Regions from separate parts of the Butyrivibrio hungatei genome, predicted to be linked through region 2. Evidence: riboswitches for the same ligand, from Rfam matches in the RefSeq annotation. Region 2 holds a riboswitch; the other holds the start of a gene.

Region 1 (7,255 bases), 1.5 Mb from region 2:
ACCTGTCAAGGAATGACTCTCTTGCTTCCTCACTCATAAAGCTCTTTTGCACAAGGATCTCAGTTGAAGTTTCATCATAAAAGTTATCTATAAAGGCCTCATGTACCTCATCAAGGAACTGATGGGACGGGAAAAAGATAAGATAATTGCCGCCCCTGGTGCTGATAACATTATTGATGTACTCTGCGATCCTGAAATACTGCTCATCGCTTCGCATAGAATATCTGCTACTAACATCAGTTCCTATAAAAAGTCCCAGCTTATTCGGGTCAAATATGGACTTGGCATAGATCTCGAAGTCCTCATCAGTTCCACCAAGAAGTTTTTTATAATATTGGATAGGAAGGAGCGTTGCTGAAAACAATATTGACGCTCTTCCTCTGTCCATGCACTCAGCAAGATTTCTTGATGGATCAATGCAACTAAGCCTTACCAAAAAGCTTCCATCATCTGCAAATTCGCTATACATCACATAGTGATCATCCACCTTGTCATATATGGTAAGAAATCTGGACAGATCAAAGTAAAACTCCAGTATTTCATCTCTTCCAGGGCCTTCTGAATGATTTTCAAGATATTCTGAAATAATGCCAGAAAGTCTGTTTAACGGATTTATAAGCTTATCTATAGATGTCAGTATCCTGCAATCATCACATTCTCTTTTCATCTCCAGCATAGCTTTATTGCACTTATCAAGGTGCCCGGCAATGCTAGGATGGAACTCCTTGATGCTATTTTTCAATTCCAGAAAGCTCTCTTTTCTAAGGACAGCACTGTACATATCTCTGCCGCGATCAAGGAGATTGTGGGTCTCATCCACAAGGAAGACATAATCTCCCTTGGTGCCCTCTGCAAAGAATCTCCTAAGATAGACAAATGGATCAAAAACATAATTATAGTCGCAGACTACCGCATCTGCCCAAAGGCTCATGTCCAGAGACATTTCAAATGGGCATACCTTGTGCTTCTGCGCGTATTCCAATATCTTTTCCCTGTCAAAAGAGTCTTCATGGGTCAGCATGTCATAGATTGCATCATTTATTCTGTCGTAGTGGCCATTTGCATATGGACAAGCCTCAGGATTACAGTTTCTTTCCTCTTCTCCAAGGAAGCATATCTTGTCCCTAGCAGTAATGGTCACAGTCTTCATCTTGAGATCCTGGAACTGTCTAAGTGTATTAAAGGCCTCTTCTGCCACTGTCCTTGTGATGGTCTTGGCTGTCAGGTAAAAGAGCTTAGTTATCTTTCCTTCGCCCATGGCTTTGACACTAGGGAACACAGTAGTAATGGTCTTACCGGTTCCAGTTGGAGCCTCCAAAAAGAGCTTTTTGCCGTGGATGATAGTTCTGTATACACCTGCTGCCAGGTCTTTTTGTCCATCTCTATATGGGAATGGAAATTGAACAGCCTTAATAGAGGCGGTCCTGATGTCCTGCCAGTCGCATTCAAAGTCAGCCCATTTCTTGTATCTGCCTATAAGGTCATCAAACCAGGAAATGATCTCTTTTGCTGAGAAATTGTAGTCAAAATACTTCATCTCCTCTGTTTCTATGTTGCAATAGCTCATCCTGATATTGATCTCAGGGCAGCCTGTCTCTCTGGCATATATAGCGCCATAGCACTTTGCCTGCGCAAGGTGGGTTGGAACAGGATCCTGCATTTTTTTAAGGTCTCTGTAGGTTCCTTTTATCTCATCTATCAAAGGATTGGCTTTTTTGCCCTCAATAAAGTTCTCCTGGCCATCATATACATCTGTTTCACCAAAGTATTTATCGAGGATTCCGTCTGCTCTTCCTGAGATTACAAGGTCATACTTGTCAGTGCTATATACATATTTAAGTGGTACTTCCGCATGATAATCAGCCCCCATGCTCTTTTGGATCATGCGGTGTATCCTGCTGCCTTCCTGCATAGCATCTGCAGGTGAAGCCTGTATTCTATTGTCTAAGCTTCCGCTTCTTAGGATAAACTCCACAAGTCCGCGGACTGAAATCTCTATAGTCATCTATCTTCCTCATAAACAAGGCATTTGGAGCAATAGAAAAGCTCCATGGTATATTGTATACCATGGAGCTTATTCGTACTACAATGAACATTCAATTAAATGATATCAGCAAGCAATTGCGAGAGACTGAAGATACTGCTCGAATTCCTCGTTATATCCGTTGTACTCTACTGTGAGAGCTTTTGTCAGGTCGAGTCCGAAAACTCCAAGAATCGACTTAGCATCAACTACATATCTATTGTAATAAATGTCTATATCAAAGTCGCATTTAGTAGCTGCATTAACAAAGTCCTGAACCTGACTAGGTTTAAGCATAATTGTCTTTTTGCCAAACATAATAGCCACTTCCTTTCTCCATTTAGGACTCATAACAATATATCTTGAAATTGTGTCCATTATGTGAAAAGAATGTGGATTTTTTTATAACAATTGTATACCTTTTTTAGTTGCTTCTTCTACCATCTCGTCAGGCCAGATAGAGCACTGAACTTCGCCTATATGGGCCTTTCTAAGGAAGAACATACAGATTCTTGACTGTCCGATTCCGCCGCCAATTGTGTATGGAAGCTCGCCATCAAGGATAGCTTTCTGGAATGGAAGCTTAGCTCTTTCTGTGCAGCCAGCCTTCTCAAGCTGAGACTCCAAAGACTTGGCATCTACTCGGATACCCATACTTGAAAGTTCAAGAGCAATGTCAAGAACCGGATAATAAACAATGATATCAGCGTTGAGTTCCCAATCATCATAGTCTGGAGCTCTTCCGTCGTGCTTCTCACCTGATGCAAGAAGATCTCCGATCTTCATAATGCAGACAGCGCCCTTAGCCTTGGCAATATAGTACTCACGCTCTCTTGGTGAATACTCAGGGAACATATCTTCAAGTTCCTGTGTTGTAATAAAGAAGATCTCATCTGGAAGGATCTCTTCGATGTAATCATACTGAATGGACATGAACTTCTCAGTCTTTCTGAGAACCTTGTATACGTTCTGAACTGTTTCCTTGAGGAAATCGATGTTTCTGTCCTTTTTATCTATAACCTTTTCCCAGTCCCACTGGTCTACAAAGATTGAGTGGATATTATCAGGAACCTCATCACGGCGGATGGCATTCATATCTGTATAAAGACCTTCCCCAACATTAAAGCCGTACTTCTTGAGGGCATATCTCTTCCACTTGGCAAGAGAATGTACGATCTCAGCCTCGCGACCACCCTCGTTGAGGATATCGAAAGAAACTGGTCTCTCAACGCCATTAAGATTGTCATTAAGTCCTGACTCAGGAATTACAAAAAGTGGTGCTGTAACTCTCTGAAGATTAAGTCTTGTTGAAAGCATACCCTGAAAGAAATCTTTAACAGTCTTGATTCCTACCTGAGTATCATGCAGATCTAGAGCTGATTTGTAGTTCTTGGGAATTTTAAGGTTTTCCATATTCTTTAACGCTTTCCTTTACTAAAATATTCATATTCAATTAAATATCTTTTTAGCCTAGATTGCAAGAAAAAAATTCTTGATATTTAGTGGCATCTGAAGCGCTCAACGTAGCTACTATCTTGATCCCTTCAGGAAGATATTCCGTACTCTTTACTATTCCTCTCTCGTTAAAAGAGCTAAGGACAGCCCCTTCAGAATATGGAAGGATGAGTTCATACTCTGCTTCGCTTTCTGAAAGTTTCTTTTCTATAAATTCAATAAGTGTATCCAAGCTGTCGTCAGCCTTGGCTGATATGTATATCCTGTCATCCATCATTCTTGGAACATCCATAACAAGCTGACTATTATCTTTTTGCTGCTCCTGAACCACGTCTGACTTATTAAATACATAAAGAACTGGGATGTCACCAGCACCTATCTCTGTAAGAGTCTCTTTTGTCACATCCATATGGTAGCGGTACTCAGGATCACTAAAGTCGATCACTTCCAAAAGAATGTCCGCAAACTTAGCTTCATCAAGGGTAGATCTAAAGGCCTTAACAAGTGAATGTGGAAGTTCGCTTATAAATCCTACTGTATCTGCCAAAAGAAATGGTCTACGGCCCGGAGCTGCTATCTTTCTAACTGAAGTATCAAGTGTTGCAAAAAGCATGTCTTTTTCAAGAACCTGCTTCTCATCATAGGCATCACCGCCATAGAGCCTTAAAAGATTGTTCATGATCGTTGATTTGCCGGCATTGGTGTATCCAACCAGGGATATACGCGGCATGCCTGAATTTATGCGCTTTCCTCTCTGGGTCACACGCTCTTTTTCAACAGCATCAAGTTCCCTTCTAAGCTCAGCCATACGATGCTCGATCCTACGTCTATCAAGTTCAAGCTGTTTCTCACCAGAACCTTTGTTGGATAATCTTCCGCTACCGCCCCCCTGCCTTGAAAGAGCTTTTCGCATATGAGCAAGTCTAGGCAGCATGTATTGGAGCTGCGCATACTCAACCTGAAGTCTAGCTTCTCTTGTTTTGGCGCGTCTTGCAAATATCTGAAGGATCAGTCCTGTTCTGTCTATAACCTCTGTATCCAGCGCCTTTTCAAGGTTTCTTAGCTGCATTGGTGAAAGAGTATCATTAAAGATGATGATATTTGCATCAAATACATCAAGAGAGGATCTTACTTCCTCAACCTTACCGCTTCCAATGTAGGTACTTCTGTCTGGACTTGGAAGAGCCTGTGTAACAGTACAGACCGCGTCTATATCTATAGCCTTAGTGAGCTCTTTTAACTCATCCATAGACCTCTCAAAGTCTGATTCACTTCTATTAACATTAAGACCAACCAAGATAGCCCTTGGATTTGCAGTTTGTTTTATGTTTTCATATATAGTATTTTTCACTTTTTTACCTCCGTGGAGCTATTGACAAACCCCTGGGCTAAGCGTTTAATAAGACTAGAAAAAAAACATATTAACCGCTAGGGGAGCAATGCTGAGAGTGTACGTGCAATGCACGTCTAACCCTTATTACCTGATCTGGTTAGTACCAGCGTAGGGAAGCACGATTGATTATAACATCTTTTATTAGATGTGAGTACAAATAACCTCCCTTTATGCGGTAAAGGGAGGTATTTTTATGAATCTATTATTTGAAAAAATTGTTGATGACGGCTATGTAACATACGGTTTTACAACAGCCGGCTATATCGTCGGAGTAGTTCTCGGTGTTCTGCTGCTTCTATCTGTAAGTTTCTTCATTAACAAAGATGGCAAAAGTTCTATCAGCATCAAGCAGCTCACAACATCAGCTCTTTGCCTTGCTCTTGCATTTGTTTTATCTAATGTAAAGCTCTTCAAGGCACCAATGGGCGGTTCAGTCACACTTCTTAGCATGTTCTTTATCACATATATCGGATATCTCTACGGAGCAAGGATCAGCTTGTCAGCAGCCTTTGCCTATGGACTTCTCCAGCTTATCGTTGATCCTTATATCATCAGTGCTCCTCAGCTTGTATGTGATTACTTCCTTGCTTTTACAGCATTGGGACTTGCTGGTTTCTTTTATAACAAGAAGCACGGCATGTACATTGGTTACCTTGTCGGAATCTTTGGCAGATTCGTATTTTCAACACTTTCAGGTGTCATCTTCTTTGCAGATTACGCACCAGAAGGTATGTCACCACTTCTTTACTCAGTTCTTTACAATGGCTCATATATTGCAGTTGAAGCAATCATCACAATTGCAGTTGTCGCAATCCCTGCAGTGCACACAGGTCTTAACCGCCTGAAATTCGAGCTCAATGAAAAGACACTTAAAAGATCAGTTACTGTAAGCTAAGCGGAATCTCTTTTCCCAAAGAGAAGGAATAAATATATATTTCTTTAACCTTCATATTTGTCGAAGCTTCCAAAGCTTCTTTGTAATAGTCCAGCTGGATCCTATAACGACTCACAAGCTCAGTTTCATCGCTGACCTTGTCTGTCTTATAGTCCAGCAGTACTATTTCACCATCTTCAACAAAGAAAGCATCAATGATACCCTGTATGAGCACCATCTCTCCATCAGGAAACTTCTCATCAAGCCTACCTGCGTCAATTCCCATCATAAATGGTCTTTCTCTCATAAGAGCATTGTTTCTATAGGCTCTACCCATCCTTTTTCCAAGGTCTGTCAAAAGAAATGTGGCTACGTCCCATTCATTGACCGCGCTTTCATATTCTGAAGGGATCACCTTTTCTGTAGTCTTCTTAGTAAGCCATTTTTCAACTTCCTGTGCTATTTCTTTTCTGGAAAGATCAGCTAATGTCGCATTTCCATAAATATCCTCATCCAAAAGTTCCATGATCCTATGGTATGCAGTACCTCTTTCTGCTCCAGAAAGCTTACCTTCTACAGTTTCATATACAGGGGCATTCTCCTGACTTATATCCTTTGTAAATACCTCACCTTCCTGCTCTAACATGTGTTTTTTAAGTTCTGTAACAGTTGTCTTGGTGAAAAGACCCTTAAGGTTTTCGAAGGCGTACATGGCGCTGAATTTTTCCTTTAGTCTGTCTGAAAGATCTTTATCGAATTCCAAGTCAGCATCTGATTCAAGCTCTGCTCTTCTGATAACACCTGTTACCCCTTGACTTTCGATTATCGCAGCAAGATCACTATCTGAAAGGCTCTTAAAAGTAAGTGCCGGAACCTGTTTTTCATCGTCAAAATGTGCGTTCACGCTGTCAAAGGATATCTCATATTTTGAAAGCAGCTCTTTTACCTGAGGATGTCTGATAAGGGCAGCCAAAATAAAATCAAAATAGCTTGAAAAGGAAAGCCTCATTGAATATGGCAGTAGCTCTCCGCTTTCAGCAATTACCGGAAGATTACGGGCAGCCTTTATAAGAGTATCTGCAAGCTTCTTGACATATGCTGTCATGATCAGCTTTTCCTTGGCTCTTGTAAGGGCAACATATAAGACTCTAAGCTCTTCTCCAAGGCTATCTGTATTCATTTTATCTGCTATCATTATTCTCTTTAGAGTATCGTATTTTACTCTAAGCTCAGTATCTACGCACTTTACGCCTATGCCAAGGTCAAGGTCTGTTACGATATCGCCCTTGGTATCCATTCTGTTAAAGTTCTTGGAAAGGCCGGCAACGAATACAACAGGGAACTCAAGACCTTTACTCTTATGAATACTCATAATGCGAACTACATTAGCATTTTCATCTATTATGCCAGCTTCGCCGTAATCCACCTGAACAACCTTAAGATGCTCGATATATCTTACAAAGTGAAATAATCCTCTAAAGCTTGTCTTTTCGAAATTTGCTGCATTTGT
Region 2 (7,255 bases):
CGGATATATTGTGACCTGTGTTTTCTTTGTAGTAATTATTGTTAAAAAGAGTAATGTGCTCTCCATGGACTTTAGGATGTTTAGTCTTGATGCTGCATCTTTTGGAAGTATCCTTGCTATCGGACTTCCATCAAGTATCACAAACCTCATGCAGACAGTAGGTATTACACTTACTAACAGATTCCTTCAGCCTTACGGCGATGACAATATAGCTATCATGGGAATTGTGCTCAAGATTGTTAATATAGCGCTTCTGGTGATCGTAGGTCTTGCTTTTGGCGGACAGCCACTTATTGGCTACAACTACGGTGCTGGACTTAAGGATAGATTAAAAAAGATATTGGCTTTCGGAATGGCTGTTACTGGCGGAACTGGAATTGTGTTCTTGGTTCTTTTATCTGCATTTGCAAATGGGCTTATCGCTAGATTCCTGACTGATCCTGAGATGATAAAGATGGGCGTAATGATGCTCAGAATGCAGCTTCTAGGAATGCCACTTATGGGCGTATGTCTTATAGTGATATGCTCCTTCCAGGCAACAGGCAAGGCTACCGGAGCATTTGTGTTGTCTGCATGCAGGCAGGGAATTGTGTTCTTACCTGTGATGATAGTGTTGTCTTTGATGATGGGATTAAATGGAGTTATATCAGCACAGTTTGTATCGGATATATTCACCACTGTTGTAGCGTTTGTACTGTTTAAGGTATTTTTGTGGAAAGAGATATTTGATTGATAAGATTCTAGGTACATTCCCCATATTAGTTACCGGTAGTATAATTGATGTATACGGGGGTAACTAATATGGGGAAAAATAATGCAAAAAGCAGTATTGGATTCTGGGCTTTGATCTGGCTCCTTGGTCTTGCGGGACAGCTGTGCTGGAATATGGAGAATCAATGGTTTAATACCTTTGTGTATGCCAAGATTGCCAAGGACCCAACTATCATTTCGTGGATGCTGGCTATATCTGCGGCGGCAACTACAGTTTCTACATTTCTTTTTGGATGTGTATCTGACAGAAAGGGTAATAGAAAGACGCTTGTATCTGTTGGTTACATTCTCTGGGGAATCTTCACTATCCTCTTTGGAACAACTGAATTTATGAATAAGGGCAGCAATTCTGCGCTTATTGGAATTGCATTTGCTGTTGTGGCAGCAGATGCTATCATGAGCTTCTTTGGATCTATGGGAAATGATATAGGCTTTAATGCCTGGATCAATGACCATATGACTCCTGACAATTCGGGAGCACTTGGAGCTGCACTTGCAGTTCAGCCTGTAATAGGAACAATTGTAGGAACTATAGCTGGTGGACTTCTTGTTGGCGCAGATGATAACTACATGAGACTCTTTACTGTTATTGGTGGAAGTGTGATTCTTTTGGGGATAATATCACTGTTTGGAATGAAGGATGTGGATAACCTAAAGCCTTCAATAAAGGGTTCTTTCTCAGAGCAGTTCTTTTCAATATTTAACTTAAAAGCATATCTACAGCACAGAGAACTTGTATTTGTAAACCTGATGCTTGCGGTATACTTCATCTCTTTTAATGTATATTTCTCACATTTAGGCAACTTCATGATCTATTACCTTGGCTTTACAGCTGATACCATGGGACTTATAGAGGGTGTGGGACTTATTGTTGCCATGTTCGTTACAATTCCAGCTATTAAGCTTATAAAGGCTGATAGGTCATCACTACTCATATTTGCTGCAATAATACTTAATTCCATAGGACTTCTTATAATCGGGCTTTTGGTATCGCCTACAAATGTTGATCCAAGCACTGTATGGAATCCTAACCTTATGGCAGGAATGTTGTTTGTAGGTATCGGATATATCCTCTTTTTACAGACCATCACAGTTTGGTCCAAGCGCCTGTATCCAGAAGATTCCAGAGGACAATTTGAGGGTATCCGAATCGTCTTTTACGTACTGATACCTATGGTGATCGCACCGCTCATCTCCAATCCTGTTATCAAGAACAGTGGAGAATTTGTTGATGAGTACGGCTTCACAGAGTACCTGCCTACAAACGCAGTATTTATCGCAGGTCTCATAGTAGTGCTCCTTACGCTGATCCCTTTATACTTCGCCCACCGCGAACATCAAAAGCTTTAAATTTATATCATCATTCACAGCTTCAGGCTTTGGAGGGGACCCGCAGCAGGCCATATGGGGCCCGTAGCCAACCCAGTGGGGCCGCCAGCCTGAAGTTTATTTTTGTTCATCCTTTGGATTTTTATGTTCATGGCATTATATTTCTTACTTTAAATTCTTTGAAACAAAACACTCTGTGCGTCATTCACTAAGCTCATTCTTCGCTAAGTGAATGTGGCGTCGCCTTTGATTGCCATTTTTTGCATGTAAAGTTTTGGGTTTGAACGATTTCAAAAAAACGCCATTTTCTTGTGCTCATAAGCAGCTTTTGAAGCGCATGCGGTTTGCGTTTAGCAAGAGCATGCGTATTAAAACAAAAGCTGCATGAGCACATAGAAAAGTATCGTTTTTTTGATGAGGGCAAAACAAAACTTTACAGCAAAAATGGCATCAAAGACTCAGACAGTGTTTCAAAACAGAATTTAAAGTAAGAAATATAACGCTCATGAACATAGAAAAATCCTCAGAGACTCACAAATAATAAACTTCAGGCTGGCGGCCCCCTTGGGTTGGCTACGGGCCCCATATGGCCTACTGCGGGTCCCCTCCATAGCCTGAAGCTGCGAATGGTGATAAAAAAGTAATAAAGACTATTGCATCCTGACCTTTGCGGGTGTATAACAAATAAGACAACTAAAGAAACGGGAGCTTGTAGTACAGGCTGAGAGGAAGGTGTGACCTTCGACCGAGAACCTGATTTGGATAATGCCAACGTAGGGATGCCTTGTTTTAGTAGGAGTGAATTTATGCGGAAGCTATCCAGATGGGAGCTTCCGCTTCATACTTTACAAGGAGATATGGCTATGAAAAAAAGTAACTACTTACTACGAATGGTGATGCTTGCAATGTTTGTTGCTTTGGGAGTTGTAATATCACCAATCCTAAGAGTTGAGGGAATGTGCCCTATGGCGCATCTTATCAACGTCACATGTGCAGTGTTTATGGGCCCTGCCTATGCATTTCTTTGCGCAGTTCTGATAGGGGTTATCAGAATGATGATCATGGGGATTCCTCCCCTTGCGCTTACTGGGGCAGTGTTTGGCGCTACACTTTCAGGTATTTTCTACAAATTATCAAAAGGCAAGATAATAGCTGCAGTTCTTGGTGAGATCATTGGAACAGGTATTATCGGAGCAATCGTTTCATATCCTGTAATGACCTATCTGTGGGGCAAAGAAGGCCTTACATGGTTCTTTTACGTACCATCCTTTATCATGGGAACTTTGATCGGCGGAAGCATTGCATTTGTGCTTCTTTTAAGGCTTAAGGCTACAGGCCAGCTCAAGAAGATTCAGGATGCATTAAAAGACGTACCAAGAAGCGAAGATAAGGCGGCTTAAATGGAAATCATAAAAAAGCTAAAGTGCAGTAATAAGCTGATCCACTGCATAACAAATCCAATATCCATTATGCAATGTGCAAATTCGGTTCTGGGACTTGGAGCAAGGCCTATCATGGCTGAGCATCCGGCAGAGGTTGTAGATATTACGGATTCAGCGGATGCTCTTTTGATAAATCTTGGAAACATAACTGATGTAAGAATGGAAGCCATGAGGAAGTCCTTTGAGACAGCGCTCTATAAAAGGATTCCAATAGTTGTGGATGCTGTGGGAGTAGCTTGCTCTGACATTAGAAAAGAGTTCTTTTACAAGAAACTGATCACAGCGATGGATTGCATATGTACTACTGAGGAATCCAAGCCATTTCTGGTGATAAAGGGAAATTACTCCGAGATAAAGGCTTTATATGATGATAACTACAAGGGAAGCGGCGTTGATGGCGACGCTTCCTTAAATACAGAAGATATCGCTAGCGTAGCAAAAGAGCTAGCTAAGGACCTTGATGCGGTGATTCTTGCTAGCGGCAAAACTGACATAGTTACTGACGGAGAGAGGAATTATGCAGTAGCTAACGGTGTCAAAGAACTAGGGATGATCACTGGTACTGGCTGTATGTTAGGTGCTATATGTGCGAGCTTTTTAGCGGCCCAGGAAGATATTGAAGCTGTGGCAGAAGCCTGTGCTTTCCTTGGAATTGCTGGAGAAAGAGCGGCTAAAGAACCTGTCGGAAGCGGAACATTCTTAGTAAAGCTTTTAGATGAAGTAAGCCTTTTGCAGGATGAGGATATAAGAAAACTAGCAAAGATAAGAAAAGAGTAGGACGGGAAAATGGAGAGACTAGATAAAGACAGCATGAAACTTTACCTTGTAACAGATAGTACAGGCCTTACAGAAGCTCTTTTCCTAGAAAAGATAGAGAGGGCATTAAAGGGCGGAGTCACCATGGTGCAGATAAGGGAAAAGGATAAGAGCACCAGAGAGTACATGGAGCTTGGAAAAAAAGTACATGAAATTACGAGAAAGTATGGCGTGCCCCTGATTGTAGATGACCGCGTGGATGTGGCTATGGCTATAGGCGCGGAGGGAGTTCATCTGGGACAGAGCGATATGCCTGTAGATATAGCAAGAATGATTGTCGGCGACAAGATGATAATCGGAGCAACCACAAAGACTGTGGAACAGGCAAAAATAGCCTGTGAGCAGGGAGCAGACTATCTGGGAGTTGGAGCAATTTATCCAACAACCACTAAGGTTAAGACAGTGCTGACTTCTGTTGATACATTAAAAGATATTTGCAGAGCAGTACCAATTCCTGCAAATGCCATAGGAGGACTAAATAGCAGTAACCTTCAGATATTGAAAGGGGCGCCAATAGCAGGTATTTGCGTGGTATCAGCGATCATGAAATCTGAGGATCCTGAGAAGGCTGCAAGGGACTTACTTGAGGCGGCAAAAACAATTTAAGGGGAATGGTATGAAAACAGTTTTATCGATAGCGGGGTCAGATCCTTCCGGGGGAGCCGGAATACAGGCTGATCTTAAGACTATGGAAGCTCATGGAGTATATGGAATGAGCGTTATAACTGCTCTTACTGCTCAGAATACTCTGGGAGTCCAGGGAGTCATGGAAGTACCGGCAGATTATGTTAAAAACCAGATTACATCAGTGTTTGACGATATATATCCAAATGCCGTGAAAATAGGAATGTTGCCGGGATTAGAGGTCATGAAGGCAGTAGCCATGGCACTTGATAAATACAAGGCTGGGAACGTGGTACTGGACCCAATAATGAACTCCACATCAGGAACAGAGTTATCAAGGAAAGGCTCAAGGAAATACATGATATATGAGCTTTTTCATAGGTGCACTCTGGTGACACCAAATATTCCTGAGACAGAGGTAATCATAAGTTTATTAAAAGATGGATCAGGCGGTGGTAGCAAACCTCCGGAAAGCCTTGATTCCAGGGAAAAAATTGAAGAAGCAGGTAAGAAAATTGGAGAGACCTGTGGCTGCAATGTACTTATAAAAGGCGGCCACAGCTCTTTTGCTGTAAAGAAATCAATGGATTATCTGTATTTACCAGATAAAAAGGTGGGTATATGGCTTGAAGGTGAGAGATTAGATAATCCTAATACCCATGGTACCGGATGCACCTTATCTAGTGCCATAGCAAGCAATCTTGCTCTTGGGGATGACCTTGAAGAAGCAGTAAGAAAAGCCAAGAGATATCTCGAAAAATGTATCAGAGCGGGACTGGATCTTGGACATGGAAGAGGACCACTGCTTCACAGAGTTTAAAGCAGAAATAAAGGTAGATAGGAAAACAAAAGATTACATAAAGGAGAACAAAAATGACTAACTACACAACACAGATGGATGCTGCAAGAAAAGGTATAATCACACCTCAGATGGAAGAGGTGGCAAGGGATGAATACAGGACACCGGAGGAGATCAGAGACCTTGTGGCCAAAGGACAGGTTGTTATCTGTGCTAACAAGAATCACAAATGTATCAAGGCAAAGGGTGTTGGCTCTATGTTAAAGACCAAGATTAATGTAAACCTTGGCGTTTCCAGGGATTGTAAGGATTACAACGTAGAGATGGAAAAGGTTATGGCAGCAGTAAATATGGGAGCTGACGCTATCATGGATCTTTCATCCCATGGAAATACACAGCCCTTTAGAAAAAAGCTTGTGGAGGAGTGTCCTGTAATGCTGGGAACAGTTCCTGTATATGACAGCGTCATCCACTATCAGAGAGATCTTTCTGAGCTTACAGCCAAGGACTTTATTGATGTTATAAGACTTCATGCTGAGGATGGCGTTGATTTTGTAACTCTTCACTGTGGAATAACCAGAAAAACAATCGATCAGATCAAAAATCACAAAAGAAAGATGAATATCGTATCAAGAGGAGGATCTCTTGTATTTGCCTGGATGAGTATGACTGGAGAGGAGAACCCATTCTACGAGTATTATGATGAGATCCTTGAAATCTGCAGAGAGCATGATGTTACAATTTCTCTTGGAGATGCCTGCAGACCAGGTTGCCTTGCTGATGCAAGTGATGTATGCCAGATTGAAGAGTTGGTGCGCCTTGGAGAGCTCACTAAGAGAGCCTGGGAAAAAGATGTACAGGTAATGGTTGAGGGACCTGGCCATGTGCCAATGGATCAGATTGCAGCAAATATGAAGATACAGCAGACTATCTGCATGGGAGCGCCTTTCTATGTATTGGGACCTCTTGTCACAGATATTGCTCCTGGCTATGACCACATTACATCTGCAATTGGTGGAGCTATGGCAGCGGCAGCAGGTGCAGCTTTCCTGTGCTATGTAACACCAGCTGAGCATCTTGCTCTCCCTAACGTAGATGATGTTAAGCAGGGAATCATTGCCTCCAAGATTGCAGCTCACGCAGCTGATATAGCCAAAAAGATTCCTCACGCCATGGATATTGATAACAAGATGGCAGATGCCAGAAGAATATTTGATTGGGATAAACAGTGGGAGTGCGCCATTGACCCTGAGACAGCCAAAGCAATCCGTGCAGACAGAGCACCAGAATTTGACGATACCTGTTCTATGTGCGGCAAGTTCTGTGCAGTCCGTAGTATGAACAAGGCTCTTGCCGGCGAACATATTGATATTTTATAAAAGGGCATAAATATACCCTGGCGATTTCTTGCCAGGGTTTTGTTATGCCTTATGATTAAGCTACGCTTGAAGCTGTAAGTCTGCTAAGTGCTGCT

The links. A riboswitch is a leader RNA that binds a small molecule or an ion and turns the genes downstream of it on or off. The one in region 2 is predicted to bind thiamine pyrophosphate.
Region 1: another riboswitch for thiamine pyrophosphate. It lies ahead of thiT (energy-coupled thiamine transporter ThiT); the one in region 2 lies ahead of thiW (energy coupling factor transporter S component ThiW).

The regions. Positions count from the first base shown of each region.
Region 1 is NZ_CP017831.1:778,285-785,539, reverse strand. Features, by position in the region: gene bhn_RS03955 (ATP-dependent DNA helicase) at 1-2,005, opposite strand, end outside; gene bhn_RS03950 (HPr family phosphocarrier protein) at 2,111-2,341, opposite strand; gene asnA (aspartate--ammonia ligase) at 2,426-3,436, opposite strand; gene hflX (GTPase HflX) at 3,489-4,829, opposite strand; TPP riboswitch at 4,899-5,003, shown strand; gene thiT (energy-coupled thiamine transporter ThiT) at 5,065-5,766, shown strand; gene addA (helicase-exonuclease AddAB subunit AddA) at 5,753-7,255, opposite strand, start outside.
Region 2 is NZ_CP017831.1:2,406,837-2,414,091, reverse strand. Features, by position in the region: gene bhn_RS11195 (MATE family efflux transporter) at 1-733, shown strand, start outside; gene bhn_RS11190 (MFS transporter) at 802-2,121, shown strand; TPP riboswitch at 2,792-2,897, shown strand; gene thiW (energy coupling factor transporter S component ThiW) at 2,964-3,500, shown strand; gene thiM (hydroxyethylthiazole kinase) at 3,501-4,319, shown strand; gene thiE (thiamine phosphate synthase) at 4,329-4,964, shown strand; gene thiD (bifunctional hydroxymethylpyrimidine kinase/phosphomethylpyrimidine kinase) at 4,975-5,802, shown strand; gene thiC (phosphomethylpyrimidine synthase ThiC) at 5,856-7,160, shown strand; gene bhn_RS11160 (hypothetical protein) at 7,216-7,255, opposite strand, start outside.